Regions from separate parts of the Paenibacillus sp. FSL R5-0713 genome, predicted to be linked through region 2. Evidence: riboswitches for the same ligand, from Rfam matches in the RefSeq annotation. Region 2 holds a riboswitch; each other region holds the start of a gene.
The links. Region 2 has a riboswitch for cyclic di-AMP ahead of MKZ12_RS10545 (C40 family peptidase). Riboswitches for the same ligand answer to the same signal wherever they lie in the genome.

Region 1: it holds a riboswitch for cyclic di-AMP, as region 2 does, so the genes downstream of both, MKZ12_RS17400 (3D domain-containing protein) here and MKZ12_RS10545 (C40 family peptidase) in region 2, are expected to answer to the same signal.
Region 3: it holds a riboswitch for cyclic di-AMP, as region 2 does, so the genes downstream of both, MKZ12_RS00150 (ubiquitin-like domain-containing protein) here and MKZ12_RS10545 (C40 family peptidase) in region 2, are expected to answer to the same signal.
Region 4: it holds a riboswitch for cyclic di-AMP, as region 2 does, so the genes downstream of both, MKZ12_RS00530 (C40 family peptidase) here and MKZ12_RS10545 (C40 family peptidase) in region 2, are expected to answer to the same signal.

What each region holds. Positions count from the first base shown of each region.
Region 1 covers NZ_CP150229.1:3,928,514-3,932,717, reverse strand. The annotation lists gene MKZ12_RS17410 (ABC transporter substrate-binding protein/permease) at 1-984, shown strand, start outside; gene MKZ12_RS17405 (amino acid ABC transporter ATP-binding protein) at 971-1,693, shown strand; cyclic di-AMP (ydaO/yuaA leader) riboswitch at 1,915-2,111, shown strand; gene MKZ12_RS17400 (3D domain-containing protein) at 2,114-2,785, shown strand; gene MKZ12_RS17395 (polysaccharide deacetylase family protein) at 2,893-3,687, opposite strand; gene MKZ12_RS17390 (hypothetical protein) at 3,842-4,183, shown strand.
Region 2 covers NZ_CP150229.1:2,294,371-2,298,574, forward strand. The annotation lists gene MKZ12_RS10525 (xanthine phosphoribosyltransferase) at 1-551, shown strand, start outside; gene MKZ12_RS10530 (hypothetical protein) at 649-978, shown strand; gene MKZ12_RS10535 (hypothetical protein) at 1,098-1,316, shown strand; gene MKZ12_RS10540 (carboxymuconolactone decarboxylase family protein) at 1,458-1,787, shown strand; gene MKZ12_RS10545 (C40 family peptidase) at 1,886-2,350, opposite strand; cyclic di-AMP (ydaO/yuaA leader) riboswitch at 2,356-2,487, opposite strand; gene pelA (pectate lyase) at 2,906-3,868, shown strand; tRNA gene MKZ12_RS10555 (tRNA-Leu) at 4,032-4,116, shown strand.
Region 3 covers NZ_CP150229.1:31,405-35,608, forward strand. The annotation lists gene MKZ12_RS00140 (HD domain-containing protein) at 1-178, shown strand, start outside; gene MKZ12_RS00145 (TatD family hydrolase) at 512-1,282, shown strand; cyclic di-AMP (ydaO/yuaA leader) riboswitch at 1,524-1,777, shown strand; gene MKZ12_RS00150 (ubiquitin-like domain-containing protein) at 2,049-3,233, shown strand; gene rnmV (ribonuclease M5) at 3,389-3,934, shown strand; gene rsmA (16S rRNA (adenine(1518)-N(6)/adenine(1519)-N(6))-dimethyltransferase RsmA) at 3,939-4,204, shown strand, end outside.
Region 4 covers NZ_CP150229.1:107,826-112,029, forward strand. The annotation lists gene rbsK (ribokinase) at 1-306, shown strand, start outside; gene MKZ12_RS00520 (cytochrome c) at 381-740, opposite strand; gene MKZ12_RS00525 (GNAT family protein) at 891-1,385, opposite strand; gene MKZ12_RS00530 (C40 family peptidase) at 1,739-2,173, opposite strand; cyclic di-AMP (ydaO/yuaA leader) riboswitch at 2,213-2,350, opposite strand; gene MKZ12_RS00535 (hypothetical protein) at 2,596-3,447, opposite strand; gene MKZ12_RS00540 (M1 family metallopeptidase) at 3,458-4,204, opposite strand, start outside.

The DNA of each region.
Region 1 (4,204 bases), 1.6 Mb from region 2:
ACGATCGGACAGAGTATTCCAGGAGCGAAGCTTACTGCGCTTGATAAAATCTCGGATATCGTGCTTCAACTGCAAACCAAACGTATTGACGCGGCAATCGTAGAAGATACCGTGGCTGCAGGTTATCTGGACGATATCATTGGACTTGCTGCTGCTGTTCCGGACGAAGAGCAAGCAGAAGCGGCAATCGGGATTCGTAAAGGCAATACCGAGCTGCTAGCAGCCGTAAATGGAACACTGGAGCGATTGAAAAGCGAAGATAAAATCAATCAGATGGTGACGGACGCCAGCCTCATGATGGCGGACAAAGCAAACAAATCACAAAATATTTTCCAAGTATTCTGGCAGTACAAAAGTTTCTATGCTACAGGTATAGGCTACACACTTCTGTTGTCTGCACTTGGGGTTATCTTCGGGGTAATTATTGGATTGATCATCTGTTTGTTCCGTTTGCATGACGCTGCAATTTTGCGGTGGATCGGTACTGCTTACGTTGAAGTGATCCGTGGTACACCAATGCTGGTACAATTAATGATCATTTACTATGGTTTTTCCCTAAGCTTTGGCATTAACTTCACTGCACTTCAGGCAGGTATCATTACACTTTCAATTAATAGTGGTGCTTATCTGGCAGAGATTTTCCGTGCAGGTATTCAAGGTGTGGATCGGGGTCAGTTGGAAGCAGCTCGTTCCCTGGGAATGGGTAGAGGGGCAGCAATGCGTTATATTATTTTACCGCAAGCCTTCAAAGCTGTATTACCGGCGATCGGTAATGAATTCATAACCATCATCAAAGAATCCTCCATTATCTCCGTTATCGGTATGGTGGACATTATGTATCAGGCAAGTGTGGTCAAAAACATTACGTACCAAGGCTTGAGTCCATTTTTGATTGCAGCAGCCATCTACTTTGTAATGACGTTCATTTTGTCCAAGCTGCTGGGACGACTGGAAAGGAAGTTGAGTGCAAGTGATAGACGTTAGACAATTACACAAATCTTATGGAAATAACGATGTGCTTAAGGGCATTAACGTGACGATTGGCAAAGGTGAGGTTGTCGTGGTCATCGGTCCTTCCGGTTCGGGGAAAAGTACATTCTTGCGTTGTCTGAACCTGCTGGAACAACCTACCTCGGGAGAGATTGATTTTGAAGGCGTGTCAATCACAGACCCCAAGCACAACATTAACGCAACTCGTGAGAAAATGGGAATGGTGTTTCAGCATTTCAACCTGTTCCCACACAAAACGGTAGAACAAAACATCACAATCGCTCCGATCAAAGTAAAGAAACAATCCACGCTGGAAGCGGAAAAAATTGCTGCTGATCTGCTTAACACCGTGGGCTTGTACGATAAAAAAGATGTATTCCCGAATCAGCTGTCCGGTGGACAGAAGCAGCGGATCGCCATTGCTAGAGCACTGGCCATGCAGCCGCATGTCATGCTGTTTGACGAGCCTACCTCGGCACTGGACCCCGAGATGGTCGGCGAAGTGCTGGATGTCATGAAACGTCTTGCAGAAGGTGGGATGACCATGGTCATCGTAACGCATGAGATGGGGTTTGCACGTGAAGTGGGAGACCGTATCCTGTTCATGGATGGCGGGGTTATTGTGGAAGAGGGAACACCTGATGAGGTGTTTGGAGCACCGAAAAATTCACGTACACGTGACTTCCTTGCGAAAGTACTCTAAATGAATTGATTAAATAGCGTTACTGACTTCGAGTCGGTAACGCTATTTTTTTGTTGAAAATAATTACATATGGGATTCAAAAAGTAACTATTCTGTTACCAAATATATAGCGGATATCTGGCCCAAACACTTTTAGTGTATTCAATATTCTTACACGTGCTTATACATGTTGAATCCATTTGGTAAGAATTACTACAAGTTCAGGTTACAAAATTGTGATATATTGAACTCTGCCGAAACTTCCGGACAGGGAGTGCGGGGGATGTAACGATGCAGATAGTGCAGGGGGAAGATCTACAGCACACTGCTTGGGGTGAATTAGGGGTACATATCGTTTCAAATGTAATGATGGACCTATAGGGTGGGCTCCTCATCCGAATCCGACAACTAACTTCGCAGGCACAATGAGGGAGGAAGACCATGATTAACAAGAAACGTATAGCCAAAACAGCAGTAGCATTAATGACAACAGCAATGCTCATACAAGCCGTTCCGGCTCACGCCGATTCAGTTCATGTGGCCAAAGAGGGAGATACCTTCTACACCTTATCGAAACAATACGGAGTATCAATGAACACATTAGTTAAAGCAAACAATGACATTTCGCCTTACAACATTTATGGTGGTTTGAAAATTACGATTCCCGGTAAGGCAAACAATGTAGCAGCCGCGGCGACGGAGAGCAAGACCCAAGCCAAAACGGTTACCACAGCAAGCTTGGACGTTAACACAGATAACAAAGTGGTTCAAGCGTGGGGTAAAACATTTGATTACAGTAAAACTGTGAACGTGAAAGCAACAGCGTACTCTGCAGATCCGTCTGAAAATGGAGGATGGGGTGCCGTCGATTATTTCGGAAATGACCTTGAACTGGGTACGATTGCAGTAGATCCTAGTGTCATTCCACTTGGAACCAAAGTACTGGTAACGGGTCACAGCCATCCAGGCTTGCCAAAACAGGCTTTTGTGGCTACAGCACGTGATGTGGGCGGTGCAATCAAGGGTCACCGGATTGATATCTTTATCCCTGGTAGCAAACAATCGGTAAGCACATTTGGTTTTCAGGATATCGAGTTGTACATTCTGAAGTAGAGCGTAAATTACATTTAAACTGAATTCAAACAGGGTGTCTGCCAGTCGCTAACTTGCGATTGAACAGCACCCTTTTAATATTTCCATGATTACCTAACACGGTTATTCTATTCTTTCGCCTTCGGTAATCCCAGCATTTCGTCCAAGGTGACCAGTTCATATCCCCGGTTACGCAGTTCCTCAATAATTTCAGGCAAAGCCTCAATCGTGCCATTCAGATTCGATCCAACACCGCCTCCTGCATGTTGTAGAACGATGGAGCCAGGTTTTACAGCAGACAGGATGTTATCTTTCACCTTTTCCTTGGAAAGACCTTTCCAGTCCAGAGAGTCAACGTTCCAGTTCACAATACTATAATGTTGTCTGGCAGCCCATTGCAGCTGTTCTTCATTAATGTCTCCATACGGAGGTCGAATCATCTTGGGCGTATATCCCGCCAAATGGCGAATGATATCCCCGGTATGTAAAATTTGTTTGCGGAAGGCATTCATCGACAGCTTACTGAACTCCGGATGATTGTAGCTGTGATTGCCAACGATGTGCCCTTCCTTAACAATCCTTTTTACCAAATCGGGGTGCTTCTCAGCACGACTACCAACGATGAAAAACGTAGCTCTGACTTTATACTTTTTCAACAGATCCAACACCTGCGGAGTAAACCGTGGATCGGGCACATCATCAAATGTCAACGCAACCTGCTTGGTTGAAGGACCATTAGTTTTGAACGTATCGGCATATTTCTGACGTAACTGTCCCAATGTTAATTGTTCTTCTTCCACGGAATCAGTATTGGATACCGATTCACTTGGCGGGTCTGAAGCATCCCGTGATGAAGCTGGTGGTGCTTGATATCCGCCGAGAAAAACAACGATAACCATCAGCATAATGAGGCGTACGCGCATAATAACAGCCTCCTTTTCCAAAATGACGTTCTCTATGGTATGCCCGTGGACTTGAGAAAATATGCGCAGTGTGAGAAGTTTCATTGCTGATTTAACTCATGACAGCCATAATTCCTCCATATATAACATATAGAAAAGGAGCGGTGGAATAGCCATGAGTACATATGATTTGAAATCGATACGTTTACAGGTGATTGAAGCAGGAGAGGATAAGGTTTTTCTCGTTACTGGAGGAAAAGCTCATATTGGCGCTGTAGCCACGTTCTATGTGGAAGATGAGCGGGTCAGCGGCACGACAGTCCATATTCCGGGACATAAGGAACAAGAACTGTGTGAGCGGCTTGCCCGAAAGGCTGCCCAACAATTAAAAATGACCGTTACGGTAATTATGGGTATCCATTTTGATTCCATTACACGGATGCAGATCGATGAAATCGTGCAGACTGCAGAGAGGCTAATGGAGGATCATCTGAGCAAGGATAAACGATCTTCCTAATATAAAGAGCAATCGCATGTT
Region 2 (4,204 bases):
AGGGTGTTGTCATCTCGGATCAAGTATTGAAGCTGGATGGTCTGTTGAACCACCAGATTGATCCTGCATTAACGATGGAGATGGGGCGTGAATTCGCTGCCCGTTTTCGTGAAAGTGGAGTGACCCGTGTAATCACAGTAGAATCCTCAGGGATTCCGGTTGCGTTTGCCGCGGCCTATGAACTTGGGGTGCCACTTGTATTCGCCCGTCGCAAAAAAACACTTCTAGCTGATCCTGATGCTTACTGTGAACGCGTACCGTCCTTTACCAAAGGAATTGTAACTGACATTATGGTATCTCGCGAGTTTATTCATGAGAATGACCGTATTTTGTTCATTGATGATATTATTGCCAATGGAGATGCCGCTCGTGGCGTCATCAAAATCATTGAGCGTTCCGGTGCGGAACTCGTCGGATTCGGTGTTGTGGTAGAGAAATGTTTCCAGGCAGGGGCACGAACGATTCGTGAACAGGGGATTCCGGTGGAAGCCTTGGTACGCATTCGTTCCCTGAACGATGGGACGGTACAATTTGACGATAACGAAATGTGACATTTTAAAGGAATAGGGCCTATTTTTTGAACTATGCCTTTGCATGGCCGCTAATTTCATTTATAATGGGGTTATGTTAGGGAGAGGAGGCAACACCATGGGGAACCAACCGGCAACAGAACAATTCTTTAATGATAAGCTGGCGGAATCGAAAGTTCATTTTGAACGTGCCCTGGATTGTAAACATACGGAATTCGATGACCTTTATCCCTATATGATTGAACATCCTCAATTTTTCTGGTACAAACGCTATGTTGCCTGGTCAGAATTACTGACGATTGTAGGCTTATGCGAAGAGTTGTCCTTCTCTTGGAAAGAACAATTTACACCGCATCAAGTGGAGTACCTTGAAGAACGTGTGATGTCCGCCAAAGTGCTTGATTTTTGGTTCGAGAAGAACGACAGCAAAGAGCACGCGCAGCGGTAACTTTCAGTCGGGACATAATTTCGAATGACATGACAGTCCAATACAGTCACGTGAGACCTAAATGACTTTTCATTTAGGTCTCTTTTTGTAAATAAATTTGGAATATAGGAGCCATGAACATGATTAGTGATACAGAATTGGACGCCCTGCGTCTGTCAGGTGAGAAAGTCAGAGTAGTACGGGACGAGCTCGAATCGAACGATGTAACCGGGATTGTCGTTGCCTGGGATGGCGAGCAGGTACTTATCCGTCGTCAGAATCGACGTGTCGTCAAGTTGGATCGTGGTTACCGCTATCAGTTGTTCAGCGAACCCCGGCAAAGTCCACTTGGTGAGTAACAACGATCATTATGTCAGAAGTATGAGCGTACAAATGTTTGGAATTACCATGATTTCTTGGCATAATTGACTCACTCGGGAGAGAAGATAGGTACAGTGAAGAAATTCTGTAACTATAGCCGAGAGGGTGTGCTGCAAGACATGACATTGATGAATGATAAAGTTCATGCCTACAAGGATCAGATTGGAGCATTAAGTGATGTGCTGCCAGGTGTGGTGAAGTCGTATCATGAGTTTACCGGAGAATGCTTCCAACCTGGGGCGATTGATGCGAAGACCAAACAGCTCATCGCGCTTGGTATTGGCTTGTTCGCCAACAATGAGGTATGTACCTTCTATCATGTAGAAGAAGCACGTGCCAAGGGCGCTACAGATCAGGAGATTATGGAGACCGTTGCTGTGGCTGGAGCTGTAGGAGGCGGACATGCCCTGTCCCAGGGCGCGATGCGAGTGCAGAAGGCGCTGCATTAAGTGTAGATGGAGGTAGTCCAAGGACTGTCCTCCTAAAGAGGAAATCAAACAAAAGAGGAGGTTCCGGTTGATCCGGAGCCTCCTCTTTGATATTATCCCTACATTTTCCCTAACATTTTATCGTACATAAACTGTCCAGTTACCCGACGTGCTGTTACGTAACGATCATTGAAATAAGGATTGCTCATTTTGGTGATGCTTACCCCTTTGCTGCTGGATGCATGTGCAAATTGTCCGCCGCCGATATAAACACCTGTATGTGAAATGCCTTTGCCTGTTGTGTTAAAGAACACCAGATCACCTGTCCGAACATTGCTCTTGGCTACTGGAGTACCTGCTTTGGCTTGCTGTTGCGAAGTACGTGGCAATTCAATGCTGTATTTATTGAAAATATATCTCATAAACCCGGAACAGTCGAACCCGGCCAGAGTCGTGCCACCCCACTTGTAAGGAATACCTGTCATGTTGTTCACTACGGAGTTAATACTGCTTGCCTCTGTGCTTGTTGCCCCGGATGTAAATAGTACAGCCGCTCCAAAAATGGAGATAATCAGTTTTTTCAAAATCAATGTTCTCCCTTCGATGCCTACGGAGTTAGCTAAGGGTTCGGTAGAAGGTTCCCTATATTTCCTATGTATAAGAATAATTCACCCAAAATGGTTCCCCCGTTTTCAAACCTGAAACTCGGCAATGAATAATTAAGTTTTTGTAACTATTTGAAACTATATTGCATAAATGCGTAATTGTCAAACCCTTTTAAACCCCTTCGTAATACCTCAATGTTAGCGGAATTAACGATTTTATATGAAAGAAGGCGTCAAGTTTGGGTATCATTGATGACAAAAACGTCATTATTGATTCGTTTGAGACGAAATTGGATAAATAAATAAGTTTGTCATGAGTTAAAAGAACTATCCGTTATGTAGAATTTGAGAGATTATATTCATTAAGTTGCATATATTGACAATAATTGATTTTTTGCATATCATCTGATTATCCAATCCACATATTGGATAAAAATAGATTTTATTATGTTATATATTTAAATTAAGGAGGTTTAAGGACGGGCGTTATAGGTAAGGTAGAATTGTGGATGTTATTACAATGAACATGGGAGAGTGTTACATTTGAAAGCAAAGAAAATAATTACTTTTGTCCTGGCATGCGCTATGGTGTTCTCAACAGTTGGAATCGCAGTTCTCCCTGTAGGGACGGTATCTGCTGCTGATGCATCGGGTACTACAGCGAGTATTTCAGATATTTTGAAGAACCAACTGCCGGATGGAGGTTGGAGAAAAGATTATAAACAAACAAGTGGAGAGTGGGCGAAGTCCACGATTGACAACAAGGCTACATATTCAGAAATTAGAAGATTGGCGAAGGAATTTAAAAAGACGAATGATCCACGCTACTCCACAGCTGCAATTAAAGGAATCAACTTTTTGATCAATATGCAGTATTCAAACGGCGGATGGCCACAAGTCTACCAAAGCTCTGGATATCACAAGCATATTACCTACAATGATGATGCAATGATTAATGTAATGATCATGCTCGATGAAGTAGCAACACGCAAAGGTGATTTCTCATTTATCGACAGTACACTTGCTAATCGCAGTAAAAATTCAGTTGCCAAAGGTGTGGAGGCGATTCTGAATACTCAGGTCGTCTCAGGCGGGAAGCTTACAGCATGGGGACAACAACATGATTCCAGTTCCCTTAAACCAGCGAGCGCAAGAATCTACGAAGTACCATCGCTGACAGCTGGAGAGAGTGTAACGATTGTTAAATTTCTGAAAACAAGGCCTGCTACCGCTAAAATTACCGCATCCATTAAAGGAGCAGAGGACTGGTTTAACAAGGTGAAAATTACGGGTTACAAGTATGAAAGGGCAAATGGTGATAGCAAGATTATCGCTGATTCCAAAGCAGCACCGATCTGGGCACGCTTCTATGAAATAGGAACGGATAGACCCATTTTCATTGGACGAGACGGGGTAGTTAAATACAAATTGAGTGACATTGATAAAGAAAGAAGAGGCGGTTATGCCTGGTATGGCAATTGGCCTTCCAAGCTGTAGTATGACTCCTTTTTGATGAACCAAATGATTAGTTGAAGGTAAAGCCCGAATGGACAAGCATGTCTGGTTCGGGCTTTCATGTTATTATTTTCAGTGTTGACATGATAGATTGGGCATGATATATTATTTCTTGTCGCCGAGATTAATCACGGAGATATAATATGCGGTCGTGGCGGAATTGGCAGACGCGCACGGTTCAGGTCCGTGTGGGCTAACCCCCCGTGGAGGTTCGAGTCCTCTCGACCGCATCGAATAAAAAGACTCCTCAAGCTAACGCATGAGGAGTCTTTTTTGTTTGCATTTTTTGATATTATCCTAACATCAACCATACGGAAT
Region 3 (4,204 bases), 2.3 Mb from region 2:
TAAGCAGATTCTTCTTCTGGATCGACAGGACAATTTACGTGAGTTGTCAGAAGTATCTGACATTGTCCGTTCCATCAGCGGGCTTCACCGGGGGAAACATCATTTGTATTACCCGCAAAACAAGGTGGATGCGATTATTCATGAATTACCGTCACATATACGCCCCTATTTCTTGTAATCGTGTGGGTATAATCCAATGAAGAATTTAGATATCAAAAGACTTTCAAAAAGAGCTATTTTTCATGATACAGTAATCTGCTTTAATGGGGAGTATATGTAGATCGACATAATTTTGTAAATGCAAGTAGGCAAAGTTAGCACAATCAGCAATATGTAGATCAGAATATCCTTATATCTTCTATATATTGTAGTTGTGAAGAAACAAACGTAATGATGTAATATACAGATTGCCCAAAATGTTTTATGTATGAGTCATTGAAAAATTTGAATTTCACCAATTAAATTTTCAAAAGAAGATAGTCGTTATTTCGACATGAAGGGAGATACAGACATGATGCTGTTCGACACACATACACATCTGGATGCACCACAATTCGACGAGGACCGCGAGGACATGATTCAGCGTGCTGTGGATGCAGGAGTTGGTCGCATGATCAACATTGGCTTTAACCGGGAGACAATTCCAACGACAATGAAACTCGCTGAAACGTATGACTTTATATATGCAGCTGTAGGTTGGCATCCCGTAGATGCGATCACAATGCAGGAAGGGGATTTGGAGTGGATTGCATCTTTATGCAAGCATGAAAAAGTGGTGGCAATCGGTGAGATTGGATTGGATTATCACTGGGATACTTCACCGAAGGAAATACAGCATCGCGTATTACGACAACAAATTGCCTTAGCGCGTGAAGTGAACATGCCGATTGTCATCCATAATCGGGATGCACATGAGGATATCATAAGAATTTTGCGTGAAGAGAAGGCGAGTGAAGTTGGTGGTGTGATGCATTCGTTCTCGGGCAGCTGGGAAACAGCAAAAAGTTGTCTCGATATGGGTTTCCATCTCTCCTTCGGAGGACCGATTACATTCAAAAACGCAAAGCAACCCAAAGAGGTGCTGGCGAAGGTTCCGATGGACCGATTTTTCATTGAAACCGATGCTCCGTATTTGACACCTCACCCTTATCGCGGGAAACGAAATGAGACAGCGCATGTACGTCTGGTTGCAGAGGCAGCTGCGGAAATTAAAGGCATTTCGGTGGAGGAAATTGCTGCAATAACCACCAAAAATGCCATGGAACGATTTGGAATTCGTTAAAAAAACGAGCAAATGAGGTGAAAAAGGCAGGTAAGGGGAGTTAATTTGCCCTTTGATCCAAATAAATCAAGAATATTACAATATTTTAACCAAATATTCAGAAAAACGTACTTGATCAACGCTTTACAACATGCATCAAAACAGGATATCATCTTTTCAGTGAATTGTTGTGCGGAAAATTGGACAGATGTTCGGGGGATGAACAAAGGGACACTTTCCGATGAAACAACATTACTTTCATGAATCAGTCTCGCTGAGTCTCCGTTAACGGAGAGCGGGGGAACCAATAGGGCTTAAACATCGGTGTATTTGGCCGATGCGCAACGTTCGCTGACCCAAAAGCAGCGAAGGGAACTGCGAAGCCGTATTTGATTTCTTCTTTGGGTCTCGGGGTGAATTCAAGGGCGTCCGCCATGAGCGGGTGACCCAAGATAGGGCGGCTCTCTTTCGCCCGAACCCGACAGCTAACCTCGCAAGCGGAAAAAGAGAGGCAACCTCGTGCATGAATTTCCGATATTCAAAATCATTCGGAAGCCACGAAAGAGTTCCTCTTACACTCTTTCTTTGGCTTTTTTGTTTTTGAATAAAAGAAATGTTGTCATCATACGGTAGGTATTCAGGAGGATGACATCATGTTGCGAAGATTGATTCATGGTGCAGAACCGATCAGTTGGTCCGATCTGTGTTCTGTAGAAAATTTGGTATAGTCACGTCAAAGACATCATGCGTTACTTTAGACGGCGAGGCTATGAAGGAGGACGGAGAAGTGGGCACATTCCAACCAGAAGAGACCCATGAGTCACGATCATCCAGTAAGTCTTTCGCGTTGCGGTGGAAGCATGAGAACATGCGTCAAATGGCATTGATCGCGATTTTCTCAATTGCGCTTACAATCATGATCTTGTTAGTCGTTTACGGTCAGGCCGGGAAACAAATTTCACTGGTTATTGATGGCAAAGCTCAGGTGGTAGAGACTCGTACAGGAATGCTTCAGGAAATGCTGGAGGAGCAGTCGATCACAGTCAGCCCTCACGACAAGGTATCCATGTCCATGAACGGGGCGATTACAGATGGAGACCGAATCGTTATTGAGCGGGCCGTTCCAGTTAACATTACGGCAGACGGAGACACCAAGACTCTGTATACAACGGATTCATCCGTAGAAGATGCAATTCAAAAATCAGGTATTCAAGTTGAAAGTAATGATAAGGTGTATCCGGCGCTTGGAACTGCGATCAAAGCAGATATGAAGATCCGTGTAGTGCGCGTAACAAAGCGTACAGTGGATGTAGAACAACCAATCGCTTACAAAGTAATTAAAACGGCTGACCCTAGCTTGTACAAAGGGGATAACCGTGTCGTTGTGAACGGCAAAGAAGGCACACTTGTACAGCACATCGAAAAGGTATTTCAGGATGGAGAATTGGTCTCCAAAAAAATGGTCGGCAAATCTGTCGCGAATAATCGTGTAGATAAAGTGATTGCTGTCGGCACCAAAGCAAAACCTGTTGTGAAAAAACCAGAGATTCAGACCGTATCAGCTCAAACTTCAACAACGAAGAAGGCTACAACAACGAACTCGAAGAAAACATCTGCCTCGGGCAGCAAAGTGATTACCGTATCCGGGACTTCTTTTAAATACTCCAAAGTACTTAAGAATGTATCCATGACTGCCTACTCTTCCGAAGAGCCTGGCATTGGAACCAAAACAGCTTCCGGTACTCGTGTAACGGAAGGACGCACCATTGCGGTTGATCCCAAAGTCATTCCAATTGGCTGGTGGGTATATATCGAAGGTCTGGGATTCCGTCGTGCGGAAGATACAGGCGGTGCCATTAAAGGCAACAAAATTGACGTATATTATGACAGTGTGAAGCATGCCCTGAATTTTGGACGCAAGAAAGGCAAGACGGTCTACGTGATCGGTCCGGTGAAGCCGGAAGCGAACTAAAATCGTTTTACTTTGAAATGGGAATGCTATAAAATAGTTGCATGAATAATTCATGCGGAATATGCGGCGGAGGGGTCTGAATTCAGTCTCCCCCGCCGTTTGGCAGAGAAGAGGATATTCCTCTTCTTTTTGCGTTAGAAAGGAAGAAATGGAACATGATAAAAGAAGTCATTGTGGTGGAAGGCCGTGATGATACGGTAGCCATCCGTCGGGCCGTGGAAGCCGATACCATAGAAACAGGTGGATCAGCCATTAACCAACGCATTCTGAAGCGGATTGCGCTTGCTCAGGAGAGACGGGGAGTCATTGTACTGACAGATCCGGATCATGCCGGCGAACGCATTCGTAAAATCATTGCGAATAAGGTGCCTGGCTGCAAACATGCTTTCATTCCGGAAGCCGATGCCACACGCAAAGGGGATATTGGGGTGGAGAATGCCTCACCGGAGGCGATCCGTCATGCTCTTGCACGCGTACATACTTCATACGAAGGCGCTCCTAGCCTGATCGATTGGGAGGACCTGATCGCGGCAGGACTTATTGTGCATCCGCAGGCTGCTGCACGTCGCATGGAGATGGGCAATCTGCTGGGTATCGGATATTGTAACGGTAAGCAGTTCCACAAACGTCTCGGTGTATTTCAGATTACACGGGAAGAGTTCTCTACAGCATTAGCGCAAATTGAACGTGAAGGATTGTGAGCATATGAAGGATATGGAAGAGACGATAGAAATTGCAACGCCCAAGCGAACCAAAGAAATTATTCAAAGACACGGATTCTCATTTAAGAAAAGTCTAGGTCAGAACTTTTTGATCGATCAAAATATACTGAACAAAATTGTTAATGCAGCCGATTTGGACGAGTCCAAGGGCGCTTTAGAGATCGGACCGGGTATTGGAGCCCTTACGGAACGATTGGCCCGGGTAGCGGGTCCTGTCACAGCCGTAGAGATTGATCAGCGCTTGATTCC
Region 4 (4,204 bases), 2.2 Mb from region 2:
GTCACGACGCTCGGCCCCGAGGGGGCTGTGTACGCGGCGGCGCCTGGTGGCCGCGTACAGGCAGGGCGTGCCGGCGCATGCCGTGCGCCCGGCTACGCCGTAAGCGCCGTCGATACGACCGGCGCTGGCGATTGCTTCAACGGCGCGTTGGCGGTAGCCCTCGCGCGCGGTGAGACGTTGGACGCGGCCGTAGGCTTTGCCATGGGTGCGGCCGCGTTATCCGTGACGAAGCTCGGCGCCCAGTCCGGGATGCCGTCCGCACGTGAAGTGGAGGCCTTTCTGGCCGAGCATGCGGCAGATGCCTAATCAATAGCATAACAAAGAGGCTCTTATTCTCCCAAAAGGGGATTAAGGGCCTCTTTGTTATGTGTGTGCAGAGATTACTTCTTCTCTGACAGCCACATGGCGATATTGGCAATCTCTTCATCCTGCAGTTTGCCCTTGAAGGAAGGCATACCGCCACCTTTACCTTTGACAATCGTAGTGTAGATCTTCTCCAGATCATCCTGGCTGCCGATGTTTGCTAGAGCAGGTCCTACGCCACCCTGAAGCTGATCCCCGTGACAGGAGATACAATTGGCTTTGACCAGTGCTTCAGCCTGTCCGGCATCCAATGTGACTTCCGGCATGGTAGGCTTGGCTTCTTCAGCCACTTCTTCTTTCCCTGGAAGCGTAAACATTAAAACAATAGCTAAAGCGCATGCTGCAAAAAATACTCCGCTCATGATCCATTTGTGCATCCCTTATGTCCCCTCCAGAATGAAAGATCATCTAACCTGAAACTATCCATATCATTATAACGGAACCTGTACTGACATCATAGCATTTTGTGGGAAATTTTTGAACTAATCACATAACAAGGCGCAAATTTGGTTGTTTTGCAATGGATTTTAATCACGAGGCCCTTCATAAACCATACAGTGAAAGGGCTTCAAGCCGCTTGGGGTCTGTCGTTCGTATGTATCCTGGGTGACAAATCCACTCTTTAGATAGACTTGAATGGCACGAGCATTCCAAGTGAGCACTTCCAGATCGATCTCATTCATCGGATTTCGGCGAATGGCTTCCTGTACAATGGCCGTGACAAAAGCTGTCCCTTGCCCCTGACCACACAGCTCTGGATGCATGCCGAGGCCAATCCGGGTTACCCCTTGAAGTGGGAAGTATTGAGCAAATCCACATATACGATCGTTCTGATCCAGGACAATCGCATATTGCTCCTGCCGCAGCTGTGCATCTCCGAATTCCACTTCCAGCGCTTTCATCTGCTCCCAGGGGAGCCAGCTGTAGATATTGTAAGGCGGATCATACTGCCAACTGCAGATGAGCTCCGCATGTTCTTCTCGCATGGGTACAACGTGAAACGTTACGGGGGCTTCCTTCATACACCTGCATGCTCCTTTCCTTGAAACAGAACTCTCTGTCCACTCTACAAAAGAGATATTCATTTAGCAAGTCTCTCTTACCAGAAAAAATATGAAACAAAAGTTCCGGTAATTCCGTTTATATTATAACAGGATGGGTAAAAACATCATAAGGGCACGGACGAACGAGGACAAAATGAGCCTGTTGATGTTGTAGGATAGCCCCGAGCGTAACTTGCAATATGAATCAGGATGGAAGCACAAAAAAACCGCCGGATACATTCCTGCGGAGAATGTACCGGGCGGTTCTGTTATGCTTCTTGCTTCGTTACAGTATGGTTCATGGTTACAGTATCATGTTGCTCAGCTTGTCCCTAGTCAAGGGCCAGTGATTCATACGCGTCCGTGCTCATAATCCGTTTAGCGCCAACATAACGATTGGCCCAATAGCTTTCACTCAATGCACTGATCGTAACACCTTTGGAAGAAGAAGAGTGTGCGAACTTTCCATCCCCTACAAAGATTCCTACATGGGATACGCCTTTACCTGTAGTATTAAAGAATACCAGATCGCCAGCTCTCATTTCCATGCGGGATACGGAATCGCCCATGTCGAATTGGGAACTGGATTGGCGTGCCAAATCAATACCCAATTTGTCGAATACATACCGTGTAAATCCGGAGCAGTCAAAGCCGTTAAGCGTTGTTCCCCCACTTTTGTATGTAGTTCCCATTGCTGAATCAATTACTTTATCCATTTTTGAATCTGCGAATGCGCTACCTGCACCAAGCGATAATGCGAATGTGATGCTAAGTACAGCTGCGGTTAATTTCTTCTTGAACAAGAGATATTCCCCTTCCAACGCCTGCGAGGTTAGCTTAAGGATTCGGTTGAAGGTCCCCTATGATCCCTCTGTAGCAAGATCAATTCACCCATAACTGGTTCCCCCGCTTCCCAGGTGCCAGGAATTTGGCTATGCTAGTTATGCACCTGCGAAATCAAGAAATGACGATTTAATTTTAAGTAGTTACAAATATGAATGTAAAGATTACAAAGTTGTTACTAAAAACTCACTGCGATTATTGTAACAGAGGAGTACGTCTTTGGCAACGTTTAGCAACAAAATTAGCAAAAAAAACCTCGACCTTTGACGGGGAAAGGTTGAGGTTTGCCTATTTATAAGTACATAGCAGGCCATGAGTTTAACATGTGATGGTAACAATTTTTAAACTAAATGCTCTCACCTTTGGATACTTTGGACTGCCACAATCGGAAATGGCTGCATATTTTCCACAGACTCAATAGACATCTGGCAAGTGGATACGTCTGTTGTAGTATAAGTCCGGTAAGTCCCGTTAATAACCATGAGGCTGAAGTGAATGCCCCAAAGACGAGTAAGTGGACTCCGCCCAGCAGGAGAGCAATGCCGATAACGGCGATGAGATGACGCAGTGCAATCCAGAGTGCTTTGAGGGTGCCGTGAGCCCCGCCTTCTCCTTCTGGTGCCGACACACCGAACTGCATGTAGAGCATGACATGGTGGATGACCCATCCATATACAATCCAGGCAGCAACATAAGGTATACCAGGCAAAAGTAATTGAAGGGAATGAAATCCGTCCATGAGGATCGAGTAGAGCTTCGGTATGAGCCAGTAGGCGGGCAGAAGTATCAATAATGTACGTATGGTGTGCAGCAGCAGCATCGGTTTCCACAGTTTTTTGATTCCACGGACGAATGGGATGCGCTCTTCTGTAGAATTAAAGTGCTGAAGTGAGTAGAGCAGTCCTGCCTGAATAAGGGGGCTGATCAACATGCGAACCAGCAGCATGCCCCCCAGAATCCATAGATAACGATGAACCTCCGGATGGGTAGATAGGTTAAGTTGGCTTTCCATTTTGAACAAAAGTGTACTCAGTTCCCCGGCATCAGAATCTGGATAGCGCAGGAGGAGTGGGATGACTGCCGATTGTACCATTCGATAGAAGAAATATCCCCAAATGAGTTGATAAAGAAATAAGAGTGCCGCAATGAACATATGCTGACGGACGAGAAACCAGCCTTCACGTATTTTCGCTTTCACCGTATCCACCTCACCATGACAGACCTCCGAATATGGCTTCTATTAGTTTGGTTACACTCATGCTCCAGCGGGACTTCGTCTGCTCATCCAGTCCGGATTTTAGGAAATTGTTCATATGGCGGTTCTCCAGCACGATCGTGTACAGGGGATCGGTCATGGCCCAGGCTACGGGGGATGTGTGCGTTAATTTATAGGTAATTCGATCTTCTATGCCATCCCATTGCTTGGTGAGGGTATGTCCGTCTTCAAAAGCAATGCGAACAGGAACGGCGTTGTAATCACTGCCTTTTTTGACGATCGTCACGGATGACTCGTACCATGTTTGACCGTCTTTCTGTACAGGCGTAACACGAATCTTCTCTACAGCAAAGTCAGCCATTCCATTACCGTAGACGTATTGGTCAAAATAATCAGACCAGGACGTGCGGGTCACTTGTTCCACAACGTTCTGAAAATCTGCCGAAGTGGGATGTTTGAAGCGGTACTTCTTCACATAGGTAGAGAGAATGCGTTCCATCTTTTTTGTGCCGACTTGATGTTCAATACCAAGCAATACAAGCTTGCCACGTGTGTAGACATTGGCTGCATACTCATTCTGTGAATCGAACTTCCAGGATTCTTGTGTTAAGGATGAAGGAGACGTAATCAGGCCCGATTGTACCGGCAGATTCGGAATCAATCCGTATTCCTGCTCCATCAATTTGTCTTCTGCATAAGAGGTGAACCCCTCATCCAGCCAGGCTTCCTCGAATTCGTT